DNA from 3 places in the Novosphingobium sp. ZW T3_23 genome. Region 3 is predicted to be linked to each of the others. Evidence: riboswitches for the same ligand, from Rfam matches in the RefSeq annotation. Region 3 holds a riboswitch; each other region holds the start of a gene.
What was found. Region 3 has a riboswitch for cobalamin ahead of ACI3K3_RS17840 (TonB-dependent receptor plug domain-containing protein). Riboswitches for the same ligand answer to the same signal wherever they lie in the genome.

Region 1: linked by a shared signal. The riboswitch ahead of ACI3K3_RS19450 (cobyrinate a,c-diamide synthase) and the one ahead of ACI3K3_RS17840 (TonB-dependent receptor plug domain-containing protein) in region 3 are both predicted to bind cobalamin.
Region 2: linked by a shared signal. The riboswitch ahead of ACI3K3_RS07380 (CbtB-domain containing protein) and the one ahead of ACI3K3_RS17840 (TonB-dependent receptor plug domain-containing protein) in region 3 are both predicted to bind cobalamin.

What each region holds. Positions count from the first base shown of each region.
Region 1 is NZ_JBJDRF010000047.1:2,754-10,676, forward strand. It holds gene cbiB (adenosylcobinamide-phosphate synthase CbiB) at 1-272, opposite strand, end outside; gene ACI3K3_RS19420 (threonine-phosphate decarboxylase) at 269-1,252, opposite strand; gene ACI3K3_RS19425 (adenosylcobinamide-GDP ribazoletransferase) at 1,249-1,980, opposite strand; gene ACI3K3_RS19430 (histidine phosphatase family protein) at 1,977-2,558, opposite strand; gene cobT (nicotinate-nucleotide--dimethylbenzimidazole phosphoribosyltransferase) at 2,555-3,589, opposite strand; gene ACI3K3_RS19440 (DUF1636 domain-containing protein) at 3,586-3,993, opposite strand; gene ACI3K3_RS19445 (TonB-dependent receptor plug domain-containing protein) at 3,993-5,873, opposite strand; cobalamin riboswitch at 6,096-6,288, opposite strand; cobalamin riboswitch at 6,357-6,562, shown strand; gene ACI3K3_RS19450 (cobyrinate a,c-diamide synthase) at 6,663-7,923, shown strand, end outside.
Region 2 is NZ_JBJDRF010000009.1:1,924-9,846, forward strand. It holds gene cobO (cob(I)yrinic acid a,c-diamide adenosyltransferase) at 1-286, opposite strand, end outside; gene cobN (cobaltochelatase subunit CobN) at 289-4,116, opposite strand; gene cobW (cobalamin biosynthesis protein CobW) at 4,116-5,165, opposite strand; cobalamin riboswitch at 5,355-5,600, opposite strand; gene ACI3K3_RS07375 (histidine phosphatase family protein) at 5,630-6,226, opposite strand; cobalamin riboswitch at 6,247-6,388, shown strand; gene ACI3K3_RS07380 (CbtB-domain containing protein) at 6,423-6,650, shown strand; gene ACI3K3_RS07385 (CbtA family protein) at 6,659-7,414, shown strand; gene ACI3K3_RS07390 (MarR family winged helix-turn-helix transcriptional regulator) at 7,432-7,911, opposite strand.
Region 3 is NZ_JBJDRF010000038.1:34,432-42,354, forward strand. It holds gene ACI3K3_RS17835 (dihydrodipicolinate synthase family protein) at 59-955, shown strand; cobalamin riboswitch at 1,087-1,333, shown strand; gene ACI3K3_RS17840 (TonB-dependent receptor plug domain-containing protein) at 1,546-3,564, shown strand; gene ACI3K3_RS17845 (PepSY domain-containing protein) at 3,569-5,143, shown strand; gene ACI3K3_RS17850 (RNA polymerase sigma factor) at 5,171-5,827, shown strand; gene ACI3K3_RS17855 (FecR family protein) at 5,935-6,879, shown strand; gene ACI3K3_RS17860 (TonB-dependent receptor) at 7,149-7,923, shown strand, end outside.

The sequences.
Region 1 (7,923 bases), on a different contig from region 3:
AGCAGCCATGCCCATTCCCCCGCCGATCCGCGCACCAGCCAGACCGCCAGCCCCATGCCCGCCAGCACGGCGCCGATCAGGCCCAGCATCGCGCCAAGCCCGGCGATGCGCCGTGCCATGTCCGACCAGTCCGGGCGGTTGAGCTTGCGCTCGCAGCCGGAAATCGCCTTCGCGAAGAGCCCGACGGGATGCCCGATCGCGTCATAGAGCCGTCCCGGCCAGCCGAGCACGCCTTCCAGCGCCATGGCGACGAAGGCGACCGGCGCGATCATCCGGCTACGCGCCCCAGCGCATCGTCCAGACGTGCGAGCGCGGCGGGATCGGCGGGCACTCCGAAGCGTACCCAGCCCGGGTGCTCGGAAAAGGGACGCACGAGTATCCGTTTGCCGGCGAGCCGCTCGAACAATGCCTGGTCATCGCAGCCGGTGACCAGCCGGAACAGCGGGCAACTGCCCTCGGCCATCAGACCATGGCGGCGCAACACGGCATCCAGCGCTTCGGCGCGGGTCGGCAGTTCGGCCCGCGTCCGGGCGATCCACGCGCTGTCCTCATAGGCGGCGGTTCCCAGCGAAAGCGCGGCGGCGTGGACCGGCCAGCTTCCCAGCATCTGCCGCAGCAGCAGCATGAGTGCGGGCGGCCCCAGCACGAAGCCCAGCCGCAAACCGGCCAGACCGAAGAACTTGCCGAACGAACGCAGGACGATCATCCGCAGCCCCGGCGCGACCGCATGGGCGACGCTGGACTCGGGGTGACAATCAGCGAAGGCCTCGTCGACGATCAGGAAGCTTCCGGAACGGTCGATCCGCTCGGCCCATTCGATCACCGCCTCCGGATCGCGCAGCACGCCGTCCGGGTTGTTGGGGTTGGCGAAGACGAAGACTTCCTTCGTCCCGGGCTGCTCACCGAACCGCGCCGGTCGGGAGGGGAAGAATGCTTCCCGGTGGGTGCGATAGCCGGGCACCAGCGAACGTCCCGGCAGGTCCAGCGCCTTGGCCAGCAGGCGCAGCGCGGTCTCGCTTCCCGGCACCGCGCAGCACAGTTCCGGTGCAACGCCGAAATGCCGCGCGGCTGCGGCTTCGAGCCGCGCCAGCGCCTCGGGGTCGGGCAAGGCCGTCCAGTCGATCGTTCCGGTGGCGGGCCATGGCCGGGGGTTGAGGCCGGTCGAGAGATCCAGCCAGTCCTCCGGAGCACCGCCGTAGACCTGCGCCGCCTCGCTCACCCGGCCGCCGTGGAAAACGAAAGCGCCGCTCATCGCGCGGCCACGAGGGCAAGCAGCAGCAGCGTTTCGACCACTTCGATCCCGGCACCGTGGCCGTCTCCCGAAATGCCGCCGATCCTGCGGTGCAGCCACCAGCCCCAGGCAGGTATTGCCACGATCGCGGCCAGCAGCGGCGGCGCGACGAGCAGGCTTACCGCCCCCCCAAGCACGACCCAGAGACCGACATGCCACCAGGTCACCGCCTTGCGAAATCGGCTACCCAGTCCCTCATGAAGCGACGGTAGCGCCAGGGTCCACGCCAGGGGCGCGATGCGCGCCAGCGGTGCCACGAGCAGCAACGCCCACCCCTGATCCGGAGCGAGACCGTGAAGCAGCACCAGCTTGGCCAGAAGTTGCATGCCGATCGCCACCACCGCGAAACTGCCGAGGTGCGGATCGGCCATGACTGCCGAGAGCCGCGCCCGCCGGGTGTCGTCGTTCATGGCCTTGTGCGCCGCGCCGGCGCCGTCCGCCACGTCGCCAAGGCCGTCGAGATGCAGCGCTCCGGTTATCGCCGCCCAGGCCAGAAGCCCCAGCAGCGCCGCGATCCATGGGTCGCCGCTCTGCCGTCCCAGCCACCAGGCACCGGCGACGGCCGCACCGACCGCCAGTCCCGCGACCGGGAACCAGCGCATGGATTTCGCGAAATCCTCCGGCTCGGCACGAACCGTCGGCAGCGGCAGGCGGGTCAGGAACTGGAGGGCCAGCACCAGCCGCCTCATGCCGGCTTTCCACTGTCGAGCGTGATGATCTGCGCGGCGGGCAGCCCATCGCCGGGCCAGACGCGCAGGCTGACGAAAGCGCCGTAAGGCAGTTCGAAAGCCCAGACCTGCCGGTGGTCGAACCCGAACAGCACCGACAGCGCAGCGCGCATGGCGCCGCCATGGGTAACGATCAGGCTGGCGCGATCGATCTGGGTAAGCGCATCGCCGACCCGCGCGCAGAGATGCGACCAGCGCTCGCCGCCCGGCGGCGCGAAAGTCTCCGGATCGTCCCAGAACCGCGCCTGCACGGAAGGGTCGAGCTGATGGGGAGCCAGCCCGTCCCACGCGCCGAAATCGAGTTCCCGCCAGCGCGGGTCCAGGTCATGGCTCTGCCGGCGCGTGACCGCGATCTGCGCGGCGGGGATGCTCGACCGGCGCAGATCGGAGGACACCACCCGGTCGAACGCGAGCCCCATCGCCCGCGTGACGCAGCGGGCCACGCCCGCAGGCGTCGGCGCATCGTCGCGATGTCCCAGCAGAAGTCCCGGCTGCTGCGGCGCGCCGTGACGCATGAGGTGGACGAGAATCCCGCTCACGCGCTTCCAGCCCCAGTTCCAGCTCCCGCCACGGCGGCTTCCTCGAAAGTGGCCATGCCCCCATGAGCCGCCAGCGCCGAGCGCACGATCTGGGCCGCCACCGCCGCCCCCGATCCCTCGCCCAGTCTCATGCTCAAGTGGAGCAGCGGGTCCAGCCCGAAGCGGTCCAGCAAGCGGGCGTGTCCAGCCTCGGCCGAACAATGCGCGGCCAGGCAATGCGCGAGGAACGCGGCATTGTCCGCGAACAGGGGCGCCATGGCGGCGCATGTGATGAAGCCGTCGAGCAGGACCGGCACACGCAAATGGCGCGCCGCCAGTACCGCGCCCGCCATGGCCGCGATCTCGCGCCCGCCAAGCCGGCGCAGGGTCTCGAAGGCATCCGGGCAATGCGTCCCGTGCAGTGCGAGCGCCACCGCGACCGCCTCCGCCTTGCGCAAGATTCCCGCATCATCGAGGCCGGTGCCGCGTCCCACCCATTCCCGAACCTCGCCCCCGAAAACCCGCGCCGCCAGCGCCGCGGCGGGGGTGGTGTTGCCGATGCCCATCTCGCCCACGAACAACAGGTCGCTGCCCGCCGCCACCGAAGCCGCGCCGGCATTGAGCGCCGCCAGGCACTCCGCCTCGCTCATGGCGGACTCTCGGGTGATGTCGCCGGTCGGGCGATCGAGTTCGAGCGGCACCACGGAAAGCTCTGCACCGCAGGCAGCGGTCAGGGCGTTGATCGCTGCTCCGCCCGCCTCGAAATTGGCGACCATCTGCGCGGTGACTTCGGGCGGGTAGGCACTCACCCCGCGCGCGGCGACCCCGTGGTTGCCGGCGAAAACGACGGCGCGGATAAGCTCTGCGCGTGGTCGCTCGCGCCCCTGCCACCCGGCCATGAACACCGCGATGTCCTCCAGTCGCCCCAGCGAACCGGCCGGCTTGGTCAGCCTGGCCTGCCGACTGCGCGCGGCCTCCGCCGCCTCGCCGTCCGGCGCGGGCAGGTCTGCCAGCGCCGCCGCAAAAGCGGCGCGGTCGTCGAAGCGGATCATGTCCCCACAAATCCTTCGGGCGGCGTCCGGGTGATGAAATGGCCTTTCACGCCCTGCGGCCACTCGCGATAGGGCACTTGCCCATGCTCGCTGGCGGCATGGCGCACGGCATATTCCAGGATCGCGCGGGCCGCGCCCTCGTCCGGCGCGAAGTCTCCGAGAACGTAACCGAGCTTGCCCGGCGCGCGGATCGCCACCGTGCAGTGGCGCTGGCAGGCGAACAGGCAGGGCATTTCCTGGACCGCCACGCCCTGAAGCGTGGTCTCGACCGCCTGCACCGCGCGCATCGCCTCGGCCAGCAGCACGCCGCCGCGACGGCCTTCGTCATCCTCGCGCGCTTCCGCCGAGTGACGGCAGGTGCTGCACACCACCACTGATGGACCGGGTTCGACGGGACGCAGCATCAGAAGCGGCTCCTCAGGCCCAGATAGACGGTGCGGCCGAGCGTGCCGTAGCCGCTTACGGTCTCATACTTCTCATCGCCCACGTTTTCGATACGTCCTTGAAGAATCAGCCCTTCCCTGACCTGCCACTGCGCGCGCAAGTCCACCAGCCAGTAGTCGTCGAGCGTCGCGGTGCCGGTCGCGGCGTTGTAGCTTTCGCCCGAATAGCGCGCGGCGACGCTTGCCCGCATGCCCTGCGGCAGGTCCACGCCCGCTTCGACATTGGCCAGGTGACGCGGCACGCGCTGAAGCTGGCGCCCGTAAGTGGCGCTGCCCTCCGTCCGGTCCTCGGCCTCGATCCAGCTGTAGTTGCCCTCGGCGAAGAGCACACCCCACCTGGCCGAAGCCGCCAGTTCCAGCCCGCGCGCATGGCTGGCCTTGACGTTGGCATAGTAGCCGAAGCGTGAGGTGGTGGTGCCGGGAACATAACACACATCCGGCAGGGCGCCGCTCGTGGGGCAATAGGCGAAGTCGATCAGGTTGTCGGTATCGCGCTCGAACCATGTCGCGGACAGGCGCAACGCCTCGCCGAAGCCCTGCTCGGCGCCGATTTCCCAGCCCTTGGCCTTTTCCGGGTTCAGGTCGTTCACGCCATACATGCTGAACAACTGGTAGAGCGACGGGGCCTTGAAGCCCTCGTCATAGCTGGCGCGCAGCACGGTGGCGCCGCCGTTGGGCGTATAGACCGCGCCCGCGCTGAACACCGTGTTGCCGCCGAAGCGCGACTGGTGGTCGTAGCGCGCACCGCCGCTGACGGTGAGGCCCACCACGGGCGTAACCCGCAACTCGCCGTAGACGCTGTTCGTATCCACCTTTTCCGGCGTCAGCACATAGGGCGTGGCGCTGTTCGAAGGCGATGCGGTGGTCATCCGCTGCTCCTCGCGCTCGGCGCCGAACACGGCCTGCACGGCGTCGGAGAACGTGTAGGTTCCCTGATATTCGAACCGGCGCACGCGGCCATGGGCATCGAAGGTGATCTGGCGGATCGAGCGGGCGGGGTCGTAGTTCCGGCGGTCCGTTTCGGTCTGAAGCACCGCCACCCGGTTCGCCAACCTGCCGCCGAACAGGGTGAAGTTGAGCCCGGCATAGCCCGACCATTCCTCCGTCCGGCCATAGGCCAGGGAGTCGCCCGAAGTGCCATCGAAATCGTTCTTCGAATCCGACCAGTAGCCCCGCACGTCGAGCGACACGCCCGGCGCGACCCGGAAGGTCAGGGTGCCGCTGGCGGCGCTGCGCTGGTAGCCGTCGTCCTCGGTGCCGTTGGACCGTGCCGAAATGCCGTCCGTGGTGAAGCGCGAGGCGGAGAGGCGCCAGTCCACCGCCTCGGAGGTGCCGCCTACACCGGCACGCGCCGAAACCGTGTCATGGGTTCCGGCTTCCAGTGCGAAGCTGCCTTCCAGCGGTTCGGTCGGGCGGCGGGTGCGGACGTTGACCACGCCGCCGATGGCATCGCTGCCCCAGAGGATGGACTGCGGGCCGCGCAGGATCTCGATCCGTTCGGCATCGTCCACGAACATGTTCGCGAAGCCATATCCGCCGGCGGTCGAGGACGCGTCGGACAGGCGCATGCCGTCGATCACAATCACCGACTGCCCGGCGTCGGCACCCCGGATACGCAGCGAGGTGGTGGTGCCGTAGCCGCCATTGCGCGAAATGCTGATGCCGGGCGTGCGCAGCAGCATGTCGGTAAGCGCGATCGGCTGCGCCGCGACGATCTGCGCTTCGTCCAGCAAGGTGACGCTGTCGGCCACGCGATCGGCCGCGACCGGGGTGCGCAGCGCGCTGACGACGATCCGGTCGGCAGTGGAGGCCTCCGCCGCCTCTTCGGCAGACGCGACCATGGGATGGAGAGCCAGTGCAAGAACAAGAGTGCTGGCGGCAGAAATTCGGAAGTTCACGGCATATCCTTTAAGCGAGCGTCGAACCCGGCCACGCTCGACAGGCAGGCGAAGGACATGCAGTCGCGAGACACGACGACAGGCCCTTTCGCGCCGCTTGCGGGCACGGCAGTGGCTGTCGCTCAGCGAGGAAATGCCCCGTTCGGCCGGCTCACCCTGTCCGGTCGAAGAACGACTGCGACGGGCAGGTCTCCTGGCTCACGGGTCAATGCCGTTTCGGCCGCCTTCTCAGGGGTTTGCACCCCCAATGGCGAAATGGCCGCACGGCTCTCCGCGTACAGTTGCAGGGGCAGCCCGGGTATTGAACCCGCGTTCCCTTTTGATCCCCTCGCGGGGAACCTGTCGCAGGGGCGCCCCTATCGGCTGGCGCTGCGCCGTGCAAGAGGGGGGCCGCGCCGATACTTGCGCAGGCCCGCGAAGTCCCATAGTCCACCCGGCGCAAGGGGTGCCCGCAAGGGCTTAATCGGGAAGTCCGGACCACGGAAGCTATCCGTGACTGCCGGCACTGCTCCCGCAACTGTAACCGGGGATGCGCCCCGCCACCACGCCATTGAAGCGGCCGCTTCGAGAAGGCGGCGGAAGGCGCGAGGATCCGGGAAGTCAGGAAACCGGCCCTTCGCCGTCGATCCTTCGCGCGGGCGGGATGTACCGGGCGGACGAAGTTCCTGCTCTCTTGCGGAAGAGGGCACCTTCGCGTGACGACTTACGAGCGTTTGCGTCGAAGGGGGAACTGTGAATCAACCGCTGCCAAGCCTGCCCGTCCCAGCGATATCTGCATCTCCATCCCTGGAGGCACCGGCAAACGCCTGCCCCGCGCTGCTCGTCACCGCGCCCTCGTCGGGGCAGGGCAAGACCCTAGTCACGGCCGCCCTCGCCCGCCGCCACGTCCGCGCCGGACGCCGGGTGCGCGTGTTCAAATGCGGCCCGGACTTCCTCGATCCCATGATCCACGAAGTGGCCAGCGGGGCGCCGGTCCACCAGCTGGACCTGTTCATGTGCGGCGAGGAGCAGTGCCGCGCGCTGTTGCACGAGGCGGCCAGTGAGGCGGACCTGATCCTGGTCGAAGGCGCAATGGGCCTGTTCGACGGCACGCCTTCCTCGGCCGATCTGGCCCGATTGTTCGGGCTGCCGGTGCTGGCCGTGCTCGACGGCTCCTCGATGGCGCAGACCTTCGGCGCGCTCGTCCACGGGCTCGCTACCTATCGCAAGGACGTGAAGGTGGCGGCCGTGCTCGCCAACCGCGTCGGCAGCGACCGCCACGCCGAATTGCTGGAACGCGGGATGCCCCAAGGCTCGGGCGTGCAATGGCTCGGCGCTCTGCGGCGTGACGAGGCCATGGGCCTGCCCGAACGCCATCTCGGCCTCGTGCAGGCAGGCGAAATCGCGGACCTCGAAGCCCGCATCGACCGCGCCGCCGACCTTATCCCCGAGAGTGCCCTGTGGCTGCCAGACCCCGCCTCCTTCCCGCCGGCCCGGTCCCCGTCGCTGCCGCCTGCCACACTGGCGGAGCGACGCATCGCCGTGGCCCGCGACGAAGCCTTCGCCTTCGTCTACCGCGCCAACCTGGACTTCCTGGAACGCGCGGGGGCGCTAGTGTCGTTCTTCTCGCCCTTGCGGGACGCCCCTCTGCCGGACTGCGACGCACTCTGGCTGCCCGGCGGCTATCCGGAGCTTCATCTGGCGGCGCTATCCGCCAATCGTCCGATGATCGAGGCGATCCGCGCCCATTTCTCGGCAGGCCGACCGATCCTCGCCGAATGCGGCGGTATGCTCTATGCCTGCGAAAGGCTCACGGATGCGGCGGGCGGCAGCGCGCCGATGCTGGGCCTGCTGCCTGCCCGCGCGACCATGCAGAAGCGCCTCGTCGCGCTTGGCATGCAGGAGGCGGTGCTGGACGGCCACGCGGTGCGCGGCCACACTTTCCACTATTCCCAGCTCGAAACGACCCTTCCCCCGATCGTGCTCGCCCAGACGCCGGACGGGCGCAAGGGCG
Region 2 (7,923 bases), on a different contig from region 3:
AGCCTTCGCCCATTGGCTTGAATTCAACCTGATCGGGGAAGGCATCGAAGACGACCTTCTCGCCCGTGGTCATCGCGCCCTTCACGAACTGGATGACGCCCACTTTCTTGCCATGGCCGATGGCGCGCACCACCATGCCCAGCGCAGCGGTGGTCTTGCCCTTGCCCTTGCCGGTGTGGACGATCAGCAGGCCCTTTTCGACCGTCTTGCCGGCCATGATCTTGTCATGCGCGGCCTGCTTCTTCTTCATCTTCTCGGCGTGCTGTTCGTCGGTACGCTGCACCATGGTCATGCTCCAGAGAGTTCAGCGAGCATCAGGCCCGCGCTGTTCGATCGGGGTTTCCAGAGGCCGCGCTCCAGCGCCTCGGCAAGGCGCGCGGCGGTTTCGCGCAAGGCCGCCGGGTTCGCATCGGCCATGAACTCGCGCACCGCCTCGTCCTCTATGAAGGCGGCGTGGACGAGGTCGAAGTGATGGTCCTTCACCGCGTGGGTCGTTGCGGCAAAGGCGAAGAGGTAATCAACCGAAGCGGCGATTTCGAACGCGCCCTTGTAGCCATGGCGCATCACGCCCGCGATCCACTTGGGATTGGTGACGCGCCCGCGCACGATGCGGCCGATTTCGTCCTCCAGCGTGCGGACGACCGGGCGCTCGGGGCGGCTGTGGTCGTTGTGGTAGCTGATCGGCGCGCGGCCCTTCAGATGCTCCACGGCGGCGGCGATGCCGCCTTCGAACTGGTAGTAATCGTCGCTGTCGAGCAGGTCGTGCTCGCGATTGTCCTGGTTCTGGACCACGGCGTCCACCGAGGCGAGGCGGGCGGCGAACAACCCGCGCTCGGCATCGCCTTCGACGCCGCCGCCATAGGCGTAGCTGCCCCAGTCGAGATAGACGTCCGCCAGATCGCCGCGCTCGTGCCAGATTTTCTCGTCGATCATGGCTTGAAGCCCGGCCCCATAGGCGCCCGGCTTCGATCCGAAAACGCGCGCGCCGGCGCGGCGAGTGGCCTGCGTTTCGGCCTCGCCGCCCTCGACGAGTTTGGCCGTTTCGGCGCGGTGGCGCTCTGCGGCGGGGTTGTCGCCCAGCGGCTCGTCGAGTGCCATAACCGCGCGCGCGGCGCTGTCGATCAGATCGATCTGTTCGGGGAAAGCGTCGCGGAAGAAACCGGAGACGCGCAAGGTCACGTCCACGCGCGGGCGGCCGAGTTCGGCCACGGTCATGATCTCGAAGCCGATCACGCGGCCCGAAGTCCAGTCCCAGCGCGGCCGTGCGCCCATCAGCGCGAGGGCCTGCGCGATGTCGTCGCCGCCGGTGCGCATGTTGGCGGTGCCCCAGGCGGAGAGGGCGATGGCCTTGGGATATTCGCCCTCGCGCTGGAGGTAGTCCTCCACCAGCAGGTCGGCGGACTTGCGGCCGAGTTCCCAGGCGACGGCAGTGGGCACGGCGCGGGTGTCGACCGAGTAGAAGTTGCGACCCGTGGGGAGCACGTCCGGGCGCCCGCGCGTTGGGGCGCCGGAGGGCCCGGGGAGGACGAAGCGGCCGTCGAGTCCGGCGATCAGCGCCTCGGCCTCGTGCGGGCCGCATAGGTCGATGCGGGGGGCGAGGTCGGTCTGGATCGCGTGGAGCACAGCGGCGGTTTGGGGCCCTACGTCGTCCCGGACTTGATCCGGGACCGCTGGCAATCCTTGAGGCGCTCCCTCGCGAGCAAGGCGCGGCTCGGCCAGCGGTCCCGGATCAAGCCCGGGACGACGAGGATCGACCAGTTCCGCAGCCAGCAGTTCGAGACGCTCCACGGTATCGCCATGCGTGCGCCAGGGTTCGTCCGAAACCGCCGCCAGCGCCTCTGGCTGGGCGCCGTCCCAGCGATCGCCCATCCGGCAATCGAGCGGATCGAAGTCGAGCCCGAAATCCTCGGCCATCGCCCGCAACAATGAGGCCTGCCCGGCATGGTCATACCCGCGCGGCGTACGGGCCAGCGCCACCAGCAGGTCGCGCCGCAAGCGGCCCTCGGGCGACCGGGTGAAGACATGCAGACCATCACGGATCTGCAATTCCTTCAATTCGCACAAGTAGTTGTCGATGGCCGAAAGCGCGTCGTCATCGTTGCCGCTGGCCCCGGCGTCGCGGTCGAGGCCGTGGCTGCGGGCCAGATCGAGAATGTCGCGCCGCAGCCGATCGAGGCGGCGCGGGTCCATGCCGGCGGCGAGGTAGTATTCGTCCACCAGCGCTTCCAGCTGCTTGAGCGGGCCGTAAGTCTCGGCGCGGGTGAGCGGCGGGGTGAGGTGGTCGATCACCACCGCGCCGATGCGGCGCTTGGCCTGCGTGCCTTCGCCGGGATCGTTGACGATGAAAGGATAGAGTTGCGGCAGCGGCCCGGCGCAGATCTCCGGGAAGCACTCGCGCGAAAGCGAGATCGCCTTGCCGGGCAGCCATTCCAGATTGCCGTGCTTGCCGACATGGACCAGCGCCTGCGCGCCGAAATCCTGCGCCAGCCAGACGTGGAAGGCGAGGTAGGCGTGCGGCGGCGGCAGGGCCGGGTCGTGATAGCTGGCCTTGGGATCGATGTTGTAGCCGCGCGCGGGCTGCACTGCGATGGCCAGATTACCGAAGCGGTGTACCGGCAGGCGGAATGCGCCGTCCCGTACGAAGGGATCGGCGGATGGCTCGCCCCAGCGCTCGACCATGGCCTTCCGCGCGCTTTCGGGCACGGCCGCAAAGGCGGCTTCGTAGGCAGGGAGCGGCAACGAGACTTCGCCCCCGCGTTCCAACGATGTGCGGTCCAGCGAGGTGAGGTCGTTGGTCACGCCGCCGGTCATGATCCGCATCAGCGCCGCGCCGTCCCTTGGCGCTGCTCCGGTGTCGTACCCCGCCTCGGCTAGCGCGGCGATGATCGCGGCGGTGCTGGCAGGCGTGTCGAGGCCGACACCATTGCCGATACGCCCGTCGCGGTTGGGATAGTTCGCCAGCACCAGCGCCACGCGGCGCTCGGCAGGGACTGTGCGGCGCAGGCTGGCCCAACCGGCGGCAAGATCGGCAACGAAAGCCACGCGATCCGGTGCGACGCGGGGGACGACGATGCCGCACTGGGTCACTTCGTCGAAGCGCTCGGCGGCCTTGAAGGCGACGGCGCGGGTGAAGATACGCCCGTCCACTTCGGGCAGCGCCACGTTCATGGCGAGATCGCGCGGGCCGAGGCCGCGCGCTGCCCCCTGCCAATCCGCTTCCTCCACGCCCGCGAAGGCGACTTGCAGGATCGGGCAGTTCGCTTTTTCGAGAATGCCGGGCTTGCGGTCGTCGCCTGCCGAGGAGGAGGCGAAGCTGGTGGCGTTGACGATCACGTCGGGTGCGATCTCGCCAAGCAGTCCGCCCAGCCAATCCACCGCAAAAGGTTCGCGCAGCGCACGGACGTGGACGGCGGCGACGTTGAAACCGCGCTGGCGCAACGCCGCGATCATGGCGTCCACCGCGTCGAGCGTGCCCGCGATCATCAGCGCGCGGTAGAACACCAGCAGCACCAGCGGACGGCCTTCGGTCCAGCCTGCCTGCACGTCGGCAAGGCCCGCGCGCTTCGTCCCCGCGAGATAGAGCCCCGCATCGGCCACCGGCACAGGATCGTCGGGCTCTCCCGCATCATGGCCGATGGTCCGGGCCGCCGTGCGCAGGAACGAGAGGGCATTGGCCGTGCCGCCCTGCCGCAGATAGTCGCGCATCCGTTCGCACACCTCGGCGGGGAGGGTGGAAGCGCGATCGAGCGCCGGATCGGCCTCTCGCCCGTCAGCGATGGCGGCGAAGGCAATGCCGTTTTCGCGCGCGACGCGGGCGATCTCGTCGATGCCGTAGCCCCAGTAGCTCTTGCCGCCGAGCAGGATCACGCAGACGAATTTAGCCTGCGCGATCACTTTCTCGACATAGAGGTCGATCGAGTAAGGGTGGCGCAGTTGCAGCAGGTTCGCGAGGCGGACGCTGGGAGCATCGAAGGGCAACCGCGCCGCCGCCCCCGCAAAGCAGGCAAGTTCGCTGTCCGCCACGGTGAGGATCACCATGTCGCCGGGAGACTGGTCGAGATCGATTGCCTCCTCGCCGTTGGAGATCGTCCCCGGCGTGGCGGAGAGCAGGTGCATCAGGCGTCCACGGTGCCGAGAACTTCGGCAAGCCCCGCCTCGATGGCAGTGCGGTCCAGCCCCTTCTGGCCGATGACGACAAGCTGGGTGCGGCGCGCTTCCTGCGGCAGCCATGCGCGGTCGTAGAAGTGCTGGATACGCGGGCCAACGGCCTGCACGATCAGGCGGCTCGGCTTACCGCCAACGGAGACCATGCCCTTCACGCGGAGCACGTCATGCTCCGCGATCAAGCTCTTCAGGCGCGCGAGCAGCGCGTCGAGATCGGCCACATCACCGCCGGATACGACGAAGCTGTCGAAGTCGTCATGGTCGTGATCCTCGTCCAGCCCGTCGATGTGCGAGGGGCGGGAATCGAGGTCGTCCTCGGCAGCGGCGGTGATGCCCAGCAGCGCGGCGATGTCGACCGCGCCGTGGTCCGCGCGCACGATCTTCACGCCGGGGCGCGTTTCGGCCAGAACCAGCGTTTCGACATGGGCGAGGGCCTCGGCATCGACGAGGTCGGTCTTGTTGAGCACCACCATGTCCGCGCAGCCGAGCTGTTCCTCGAACAGTTCCTCCAGCGGGCTTTCGTGGTCCAACATTGGATCGGCGGCGCGCGCGGCGGCAAGGGCGATCTCGTCGGTGGCGAACCGGCCGGCGGCCACGGCATCGGCGTCGATCAGCGCGACCACGCCGTCCACGGTGGCGCGGGTGCGGATGTCGGGCCACTGGAAGGCCTTCACCAGCGGCTTGGGCAAGGCGAGGCCGCTGGTCTCGATGATGATGTGGTCGGGCTTGTTCTCGCGGTCGAGCAGCTTCTGCATGGTGGGCAGGAAGTCGTCGGCGACGGTGCAGCAGATGCAGCCGTTGGCCAGTTCGACGATGTCGTCCTCCGGGCAGGCCTCGTCGTTGCAGCCCTTCACCAGCTCGCCGTCCACGCCGACATCGCCGAACTCGTTGATGATGAGCGCGAGGCGGCGGCCCTTGGCGTTCTGGAGCAAGTGTCGGATCAGCGTAGTCTTGCCCGCGCCGAGGAAGCCGGTGATGACGGTAGTGGGAACTTTGCTCATGGTTCGTCTCCCGCGCGCCAGCGACCTGAAACGGCGGGGCTTCCTCATCGCACGCGCGACGATTGCGGCACGCCGCGCCGGACCGGCGCACGGGCGCCCGACGTGTCATGCCGCCGCGGCCCCGGCCGCATGCATCACGTCGCTCAGACGGAAGGATTACCGTGCCTTGGCCATTCCCTGGACCCGGGCAAGAGCGACATCGACGCCGGCAGGTTTCCTGGCTCGCGGGTCACAGCACGATGCACGGCCTTCCCAGGCCCCGCATGACTTAGCGTCCGGCCCAGTGGCTGCGGCGGAAACCCTTGTCCCACCGCCGATGTGCATCGCGCTCGCCGCTTACAGTTGCAGGGACAGCCCCGGATCGGGATGGCGGACCATCCTTACCGTGTTCCCGTATTAAGCCCCTTGCGGGGCACCGGCGCGATCTTCTGCCGAAGCGCGTGAGCGCCTCGACCGTCCGGCGATTAGCTGGGCACGCTCTCGCTCGCAACCCCCTGAGTGACAGGCCCCAGCGACTGCAATCGCCATGTCTGGTTGAACGAGAGGGTGGTTCGGGAGAGCGGCGCCACATCCACGGCGAGCGTAGCCCGCAGCGGCATGTCGAGCGCATGGGCAAGCGCGGCGCGGACGATCATGGGATGGGTGACGGCGCAGACGGAATCCTGCCGCGCCGCGATACCGTCCATCCAGGTTCCTACGCGGAGGCGGGCCTGCTCCATCGTTTCCCCTCCTGGCGTTCCCCTTGTCGGGTCCGCAAGCCAGAGCGCCAGCGCGCCGGGTTCCGCAGCCTCGATTTCAGCGAAGGAACGCCCGCTCCAATCGCCATGGCGAAGGTCGGAGAGAGCAATGTCGTCATCGGCAACCAAACCCATCGCCGAGGCGGTCTCGGCGGCGGAGCGAGAGGGGCTTCGATAGGCTGCGGCCCGAAAGCGCTCCGGCAGTGGTAGGCGCCTCGCGTCCCGCGCACCGGCGGCATCCAGTGGTTCGGCGGGATCGGGGAAACGGCCCTGGCGGCTCGACGCGGTGCCGGCGATGCAGATGAGCAGAAGCGTGGTTGCCAAGCGTCCATTCCGTGAAGTCGTTGACGCGGCGGCCTGCGCGGTCCTAAGGATGCGGCGTCGAGGATCGAAGAAGCCGGTGGGAATCCGGCGCGGTCGCGCCACTGTAATCGCATGGGAGCTTTCCCGTCGAGAGCCAGACCTTCCTGCTCGACAACAGGTTTTCCGGGGACGCGCAATCCCGCCAAGGAGCATGACAATGGCTGTTTCCGCCGCAGTTTTCGATGATGCCTTCATCCCATTGGAGGGTGGCAACGCCATTCCGCTGGAAGATATCGCGCCCTGGGCCGTGCTCGGCACCCTGCTGGCTGTGATCTTCATCTATTTCGTCAGCACGGAGCAGGGCGCTTTCTCGCTGTTCCAGGGCATGTACGTGCACGAATTCGTCCATGACGGACGCCATCTCCTCGGCTTCCCCTGCCACTGAGATAAGCCATGACCAGGAACCTGCTCTGGCGCGGGATGCTTGCCGGCATCCTGGGCGCCCTTCTTGCCACGCTCTTCGCGCGCGGCTTCGCCGAACCTCGGATCGACCTTGCCATCGGCTACGAGGAAAGCCACGCCGCGCATGGAAAGGATCATGCGGATACGGCCCATGACGGGCCTCCGGAAGAAGAACTCGTCAGCCGCGATACGCAGAAGGGGGCCGGACTGCTGACGGCACTTGCGCTGTACGGCGCGGCCGTCGGCGGGATCTTCTCGCTCGTCTTCGCTTATGGTTATGGCCGTATGGGCCATCTCGGTCCGCGCAGTTTCGCACTGCTGTTGGCGATGCTGACTTTCGTGCTGGTGGTGCTGGTGCCGGCGATCAAGTATCCTCAAACCCCACCGGCGGTGGGCAAGCACGAAACCGTGGCACTGCGCACCGCAGCCTTTTTCGGAATGATAGCCCTGTCGCTGGGCGCCGCCATCGTCGCGGCACGTCTGCGGGCGGCTCTGGCTCGGCCGGGAAGAGGTTTCGACGCAACCCTGCTGGGCCTGGTGGTCTATCTTGGGATTGTCGGCCTCGGCCAGTTCCTATTGCCCGTGATCGACGAAGTGCCGGGCGATTTTCCGGCCGCGCTCCTCTGGGAATTCCGCATCGCTTCGATCGGCACGCAGCTCGTGCTGTGGCTGACGATCGGGCTGGCATTCGGACTTTGGGCCGAGCGCGTTCTCAGCCGCCATCAAGCTGATAAATTCAAAGCCTAACGACGCAACCCTCCCATCTATTGTGAGATCTTGACCTTCGCCCCATGCCGAAGCGGCGCACGACTCATCTCGTTACCCGCCTTCGTAGTTTTTTGTAGCAAATTCAGAAAATTATCTCGCTCTTCTGAAGTGAGTTGCGAAATGAGGTCTTCCTGAACCTTGTCGACCCAGGGCGTGGCGACCTCGACCGCGTTGCCGCCTTGGTCACTCAGCATCAGCACGCGGGCGCGGCGGTCGTTGGGGCTGGTTTCCCGATTGACGAATCCCTTCTGGACCAGCCTGTCGATCACGCCGCCGATCGTCACACGATCATAGGCGATCATGCCGGCCAGGGTCTGTTGGTCCAGGCCGGGATGATCGCGCAAGGTCAACAGCGCGGCATATTGAACGGCCGTAAGGTCGATGCCGGCTTCGGCCATGCGCGACGTGAAACGCGCGACGGAAATCTGGTGCAGGCGGCGGATCAGGTGTCCCGGCATGGTCTCTAGGTCGCTCATGGGGCCACCTAG
Region 3 (7,923 bases):
CGTCCACGCGCCCGGTCTGCGCTTGATAATCTCTCCCCGACATACGAGGAGTAGTGTCATGACGCTATTCACCGGCCTTTCCGCGTTCCCGATCACCCCTGCCAACATCGACGGCATCGTCGATACCGATGCGCTGTCGGTTCTGGTCGAGCGTCTGGTTCATGCCGGTGTGGATTCGATCGGGGTGCTCGGCAGTACCGGCATCTATGCCTATCTGGATCGCTCCGAACGGATCCGCGCGACAGAAGCCGCCGTGGAAGCGGCGGCGGGCCGCACCCCGGTGATCGTTGGCGTCGGCGCCCTGCGAACCAGCTGGTCGCGGGATCTGGCGATCGCGGCCGAGCGCGCCGGCGCGGATGGCCTGCTGCTTGCGCCCATGTCCTATACCCCGCTGACACAGCAGGAGGCGCAAGAGCATTTCCGGGCCGTTTCCGAGGCGACGGCCCTGCCGATGTGCATCTACAATAATCCGGGAACGACCAATTTCCGCTTCTCCGACGAGCTGATTGCCGCGTTGGCGGCGATGCCGAATATGGCGGCCATCAAGATGCCGCTGCCGGGTGACGGCGATTACCGTGTCGAACTCCAGCGCCTCCGCGCCTCCACTCCCCGCGATTTCAAGATCGGCTACAGCGGTGACTGGGGCGCGGGAGATTCGCTGATCGCCGGGGGGGACGCCTGGTATAGCGTGGTCGCGGGTCTTCTCCCGGAGCAGGCGCTGGCCCTCGCCCGCGCGGCCATGTCCGGCGACATCGATCAGGCAGGCAGGCTGGATTCTGCGTTCGTCCCACTGTGGAACCTGTTCCGCGAGCATGGCAGCTTGCGGATCATGTATGAGGTGGGGCGCCGGCTTGGTCTGCCTCTCGAAGCCGCACCGCTTCCGCTCGGGCGCGTCGGTGCCGAGGTTGCCGCGATGGTCGATGATGCTTTGAACCACCTTACCGCCAGGTGCTGAGAGACTGTTTTGCGGTAATGCCGCCCTTCATCGAAGCGAGCATCGTCACCACGAAGGGCATCCATCAAATCCCGCTTGCGCGCAGTGCGCTCCCCGGCTAGCTCGCCTCATCCGTTTTCCCGGTGAGGGATGGCGGACAAGATCGCGCCGGTGCCTCGAAAGAGGCTTAAAATGGGAACACGGTGAGAGGGTTTCGACCCTCGAATCCGAGGCTGTCCCTGCAACTGTAAGCGGTGAGCGCGATACACATCACGCGGCAGGGCCAAGGCGCCTGCCGTAGCCACTGGGCCGGACGCTAAATCCTGCGAGGCCTGGGAAGGCCGTGTATCAAGCCATGACCCGCGAGCCAGGAGACCTGCCTGCGTCCGGTCGCTCTTGCTTTGGTCCAGGGGATGGCCGGGGCACGGTGTTTCTCCGTCTGAGCGACGAACCAGCGGCAGGGGCCGCACGGTGCGCTGAGCGGTCGTCCCTTCGTTATGGGCGCCCGGCCGGTCGATGCGCCGGCCTTTCGTGAACGCCGGTCGATGCCCGGCCGTTCGTGAACGGCAGACCCCTGCTTCGGATCGCATGGCGCTCGACAGGGGAATGAGATGAAGTTCGCTACAATTTCGCACACGGCGCTTGCCGTGGCGCTTGGTCTTGCCTGGAACACGCAGGCTTGTGCCGAGGAAACCGGTGAAGACGCCGGTGAGGATCGGGCCATCGTCGTCACCGGCACCAGCCTTGAGGAAACGCTGCCGCAGGAGCTTTCCCGCTACGGCAACGACGTGGTGACCGTGAGCGAAAAGCAGATCAAGGACAGCGGCGCGGTAGACGTGGTCAAGGCGCTGGAATCGGTGCCGGGCCTCTACATCCGCGCCCGCAACGGGCCGTTCACTTACGTCGATGTGTCGCTTCAGGGTTCGCGCACGCAGGACGTGCTCTGGACGATGGACGGCATCCGCCTCAACAACCGCCTCTATGGCGGAACATCGCCCAACGACACGCTTCCTGCCAGCATGATCGAGCGTATCGAGGTGCTGCGCGGCGGGGAGAGCCTGTTCTACGGCACGCAGGCTTCGGCGGGTGTCATCAACGTGGTGACGCGCGGCTTCACCGACGATTTCAACGGCCAGGTCAATGCCTCGGTGGATTCATGGGGCGGCACCACGGTAGATGGCTACTTGCGCGGCGCGGCGGCCAAGCACCGCTTCGTGGCCTATGCCTCGCACAACCGTTCGGAAGGCTACACGCCTTACAGCGCCTATCAGCCCAGCCTCACCGATCGTCATCTCGGCTACGACTTGTGGTCGGCGGGTCTCAAGTACCAGTACGACCTCGCCCCCGATCTGGCGCTCAATGCCCAATACCAGCACACCGAGGCCAACCTCGACAACCTCTCGCCCACGCGCATCCGCGAGAGCCGCAACGATCGCAACGAGGAAATCGCCAGCGTCCGCCTCGATTACACCGGCAGCGATGCCGTGCAGTTCTTCCTCAAGGGCTATTTCCATGACTGGAAGACCGCCTACGTCCAGATCCGCAATTCGCTTCCCGACCTGCAACCGCAAGTGATCTACCCGGCAGGCACGTTCTGGGGCTATCGCGACTGGGGCGGCAGCGCGGTGGTCAAGCTGCATCTCCATCCCGGCCTCGAATACCTGCTGGGCTACGACTTCCAGAACTTCAGCGGGCGTGACGACGTGCTGCTGATCGCGCCGACCAGCGAGCAGGTCCATGCCGGGATTTTCCAGGTCCGTACCACCGACGAGATTTCCTCGAAGGGCCGCCTTGCCGCGGGCCTGCGCTACAACCGCACGGACGGGGCGAAGAAGACGATCTGGAACGTGTCCGGCCGCTACGACTTTGCCGACCCGCTCTATGTCGAGGCGAACGGCGGCACTTCCTTCGTACTTCCGGATGCCTCGCAGCTCTATGGCAACGACCCCTGCTGCGAGATCGGCAACCCGAACCTGAGCCCGGAGCAGAGCCTCAACCTCAACCTCTCCGCGGGCGGAATTTTCCCGGCGGGCGCGGTCACGCTGGGCTGGAAGGCGACCTACTTCAATCGCCGCATCACCAACATGATCGACTACGATTACGACAATCCGGCCTATCCGAACGGCACTTACGCCAACCTCGACGGCAAGGTCCGCTCGCAAGGCGGCGAATTCGAACTGACGGCGCAGATGGCCGGGGGTTGGAGCATCAATGCCAGCTATACTTACGCCCGCGTGCGGGAGAAGGCATCGTCCACCCAGCTTGACCGCAATCCCCGGCAATACGCGAAGGGTACCTTTGCCTATGCACCGGAAGACCTGCCGTTTGGCGCCAATCTCTCGCTCAACTGGATCGGCGACGTCTGGTCCACCGCTTCGGGCTTCGGCCGCCGGAACTATGGCAACTACGCGCTGGTGGACGCCGGGGCCTACCTCTACGTCGACGGTGCGGCACGCCGGAACCGCTTCGGCGTCAATGTCGAGAACCTGTTCAACCGGGAATATGCAACACGCGGCTATCAGTCGGCGGTGACCGACCAGGGCGCGCTGGACGGCAGCAACAGCCGCTTCCTCTACTTCAGCCGGGGCGTGCCGCGCACGCTGCGGATGAGCTACGGCCTGAGCTTCTGAGGCCATGAGTACACTCCAGCCTCGGCCCCATCCTCGAAAGAAGCGCTCACGCAGCCTGCTGCCGCGCCCGATCCTTGTCCTTCATCGCTGGCTCGGCGTCTTCGTCGGCCTGCTGATGACGATCTGGTGCCTCTCGGGCTTCGTGATGATCTATGTGGACTATCCGAGGCTGGAGCCTTCCGCACAAGTGCAGGGCCTTGCCCCACTGCATCTGCCGCCGTCCGCCAGCTTCGACGCCGTGGACATGGCACCGGAGACGCCGATCTCGTCCGCCCGCATCGAGATGCTGGCCGGGCGTCCGGTCCTGCGGGTCGTGCCCGGTGAACCCACCGACCGCGCGATCCCGCAGATGCGCGCGATCCCTGCCGCCTTCGATCTGACGAGCGGCAGGGCGCTGGCCACGCCGAATCCGCAGGAGATCGGCAGGATCGCGCAGGATTTCGCGAATGGTCACGGCATCGCGGGCAAGCCTGCCGCTCCCGTGGAAACCGGGATCGACCAATGGACCGTGCAAACCTACCGGCGCAACGCGCCGCTCTACCGGGTGGACTTCGCCGACGACGCCGGAACCGAGATCTACATTTCAGGCGGGTCCGGCGAAGTCGTGCAGGAAACGACGCGCTTCCAGCGCTTCTGGGGCTGGCTGGGCGCGGTGCCGCACTGGCTCTACCCCACGATGCTGCGGCAGAACGGTGCGCTGTGGAACGAAGTGGTCGTCTGGACCTCGCTTGCGGGATGTTTTCTCACGGTGACGGGCATCTGGGCCGGCATCGCCCGTATGCGCCGAAAGCGCGACGGCCGGATCGGGTCGCCCTACAAGGGGCTGTGGTGGTGGCACCATGTCTTCGGGCTGTTCTTCGGACTGCTGACCCTGACCTGGGTGGCAAGCGGCCTCTTCTCCATGAACCCCTGGGGGTTCCTCGACAGCGCGGGTGGATTTGCCGAGCGCGAGAGGCTGGCCGGGCCGATGCCATGGCGCGACGTTCGGCAGGCGCTGTCCGCCTTGCACGATCTTCCGAACGATACCCTGCGGATCGAAACCGCGCCGCTGGGTGGCCGAACATTCCTGATCGCGTCCAAGGCCAACGGCCGGGCGCAGCGCCTCGACGCCCAGGGCAAGGCATCCTCGCTGACCTCGGGCGAACTGCGTGCTGCCTTTTCGGGGCAGCCGGCCATCGCATCCCTGGAGCTGCTGTCGCAGGAGGACGCCTACTATTACCGCCACCGCTTCGCCGCACCGCTTCCGGTCTGGCGCGTGGTGCTGGCGGATGGAGAGAAGACGCGGCTCTACATCGACCGCACCAGCGGCCGGATCCTGCGTGCTTTCGATCGCAACGGGCGGGGTTTCCGCTGGTTACAGGATGGCTTGCACAGCCTGGACTTTCCCGTGCTGCGCAAACGCCCGTGGTGGGATTTCATCGTGCTGCCGTTGCTGGCCGCCGTCACGCTGGTCTGCGCGACCGGAACCTGGATGGCCTGGAACAAGGTAAGCAGAGACATCCGCCGTCTTTCGCGCCGCCTGCAACGGCGCCGCGCGGTCGTTGTCATGCCGCAAGGTCGAAACCTCGTCGGCCCATGATCGGCGGACGGCTCAATTCGGCCGTCCATGTCGCAAAAGGTACATTTTCATGCCCTAGGCGCGGCGCACAATTCCTTCATTGCCGAGCCTTTCATCGTGACCGCGCCCCATGTCCGCCCGATTGACCGCTGGTTCGTTGAAGAGGTCCTGCCTCACGAACGCGGCTACCTGGACTATGCGCGCAGGATCGTCCGCAATGACGAGGAAGCCGGCGACATCGTTCAGGAAATCTACGTAAAGCTGTTCACGCTGGGCGGCTGGAGCGCGATCGCCAAACCGCCGGGTTACGTCATGCGCATGATCCGCAACCAGGCGATCGAGCGGATGCGGCAGGGGCGCGTGGTGACCATGCAGGCGCTGCCCGCGCCGGCGGCGCTGGACGTGGCCGACGATATGCCCGATGCCTTCCGCGTCGTCGCCGCGCGCACGCAGATGGCGCGCGTGCAGCACGCCATTGCGGCCTTGCCGGAACGGTGCCGGATCGCGCTGGTGCGCCGCCGCTTCGCGGAAGAAACACCGCGCGAGATCGCCAGCGACCTCGGCATCAGCATCTCGACGTTCGAAAAGCGCCTGGCCCGCGCCGTGGAACTGCTGACCCATGCGCTGACGCCGCAGGATCGATCCGCCGAAGAACCGTACCCCGGCACATGCCCGGAAGCGGCGCGAGAGAAGATACTTCTCTGACTCGCAAGAGGCTGTATAGGTACGAGCGAGCATCGGAGCGCGGACGCCCTCGTTTCAGAACCGCCCAGCACCGCGTAAAGAAGCACAAGACACGGCACTCCGGTAAGATGACGAACTCGAAAGATCCCCTGGGTCAGGACGCCCTGCTGGCCGAAGCGTCGCGCTGGTTCGCCGCGCTCGACGCCGGCACCGCGCGCGTCGACGAGTTCGAGGCCTGGCGCGCGAGCAATCCCGCGCACGCAGTCGCCTATGCGCGCATCGTCGGCCAGTGGGAGGCGATGCGCACCGGGGGGGGGCCTCTGGTCGAGGTTCCGAACACCGCCGTGCAGGCCAGCCGCCGCCAATGGCTGAAGTTCGCCGCCGTGGCGCTGCCCGTCGCAGCGCTCGGTTCGGGCTTCCTGGCCGAGCGCGCCTATGCCTGGGACAGCGCGGCGACGAAAGTGGGAGAGACGCGCCGCGTCGCGCTGCCCGATGGCAGTGTGGCCTACCTCAACACCGACAGCGCGCTGTCATGGCGGTTCGGCAGTGGCGACCGGATCCTGCGGCTCGATCGCGGAGAAGTGGCGCTGGACATCCGATCCGGCGGAGAGGACGGCGCGGTGCTGCATGCCGGCGATGCTTCCCTGCCGCTGGCGCCGGGGTTGTTCGATGCCCGGATCGCGGGCGGTCGGGCGGAGTTGACCCTGGTGGACGGCGCGGCGCTGCGCCTGCCGGATGGAGGCCGCGAACTGACCTTGCGGCGCAACGAAACGATCGTGATGGCTGCCGACATGGCGCCCAGGCTGGAAGCGCGCAGTTCCGAGCAAGTGGCATCGCAGATGGCGTGGCGCATGGGTGAAATCGTCTTCCTCGACGAATCCGTCGCCGCCGCCGCTGCCGAATTCAACCGTCACCTGACGCGCAAGATCACTGTCGCCAGCGCCGATCTCGCACGCGAAAAGATCGGCGGTCGCTTCGATCTCGATCGTCCGGACCAGTTCCTCCAGGCGGTTTCGCTGAGCCTGGATGCGCGTATCGTGCCTACCGCGAACGGTTTCGAACTGGTCCGCTGAGCCCTCCGTCGTCCCGGACTTGATCCGGGACCGCTGGCAGTTCTTTAGGCGCACCCTTGTGGAAACGCGCCCTGCCGAAAGGTGGGCCGGTCACGGCCAGCGGTCCCGGATCAAGTCCGGGACGACGGATTTTCTTACGACGGGTTCTTACGCGAACTTCCCAGGCGAAAAAATATTCTCCCCTGACTTGGAGGCAACCGGCCCCGATCCCGTCATGCCCTTCGAATGGCGCAGACGGTGCGCCATGTCGGGGGTAAGTTTCGATGTCCTTGCGTTACAATTCTCTGTTCGCCGCACTTGCGGCCTCGACGGCGCTGGTCGCCAGTCCCGCGCTGGCGGCGACCGTGAACTTCGACGTTCCCTCGCAGGCCCTGGGCCAGGCGCTGATTACGTTCTCCAAGCAGGCCAAGGTCAAGATCGTCTATCCCGCCGCCGAAATCCGGGGCATGACTGCCCCTGCGGTACGCGGCGCGATGACCCGGCAGGAAGCGCTCGGCCGCCTCATCGCCGGATCCGGCCTGCGCGTGGTGGGCGACGACGGGCAGGTCGTTGCACTCGCGCAGGATACGGTGGGAAACGCGCCCGTTGCTGCGGCGCCTGAGGGCGAAGCCGATCCCGATATCGTCGTCACCGGCTACCGCGAATCCATCGAGCAGGCGCTCCAGCAGAAGCGCGAGGCCAATGCCTTCGTCGAGGTGATCACGGCAGAAGACATCGGCAAGTTCCCGGACAAGAACGTGGCCGACGCCTTGCAGCGCATGCCCGGCGTGGTCATCACCCGCGACGGCGGCGAAGGGTCGCGCGTCAGCATCCGTGGTTTGCAGCCGGGCCTGACCCAGACCCTGCTCAACGGCAATTTCCTGGCCGGGGCCGACAGCGGCGACCCGCAGCGCTCGTTCAACTACGTGATGCTGCCCGCCAACTTCATCGCCAGCACCGAGGTCTACAAGTCCTCCGAAGCGCGTCTGGAAGAAGGCGGCATCGGCGGCACGATCATCCTCAACACCCGGCGTCCGTTCGATGTCCCCTCGGGTTCGGGATTCA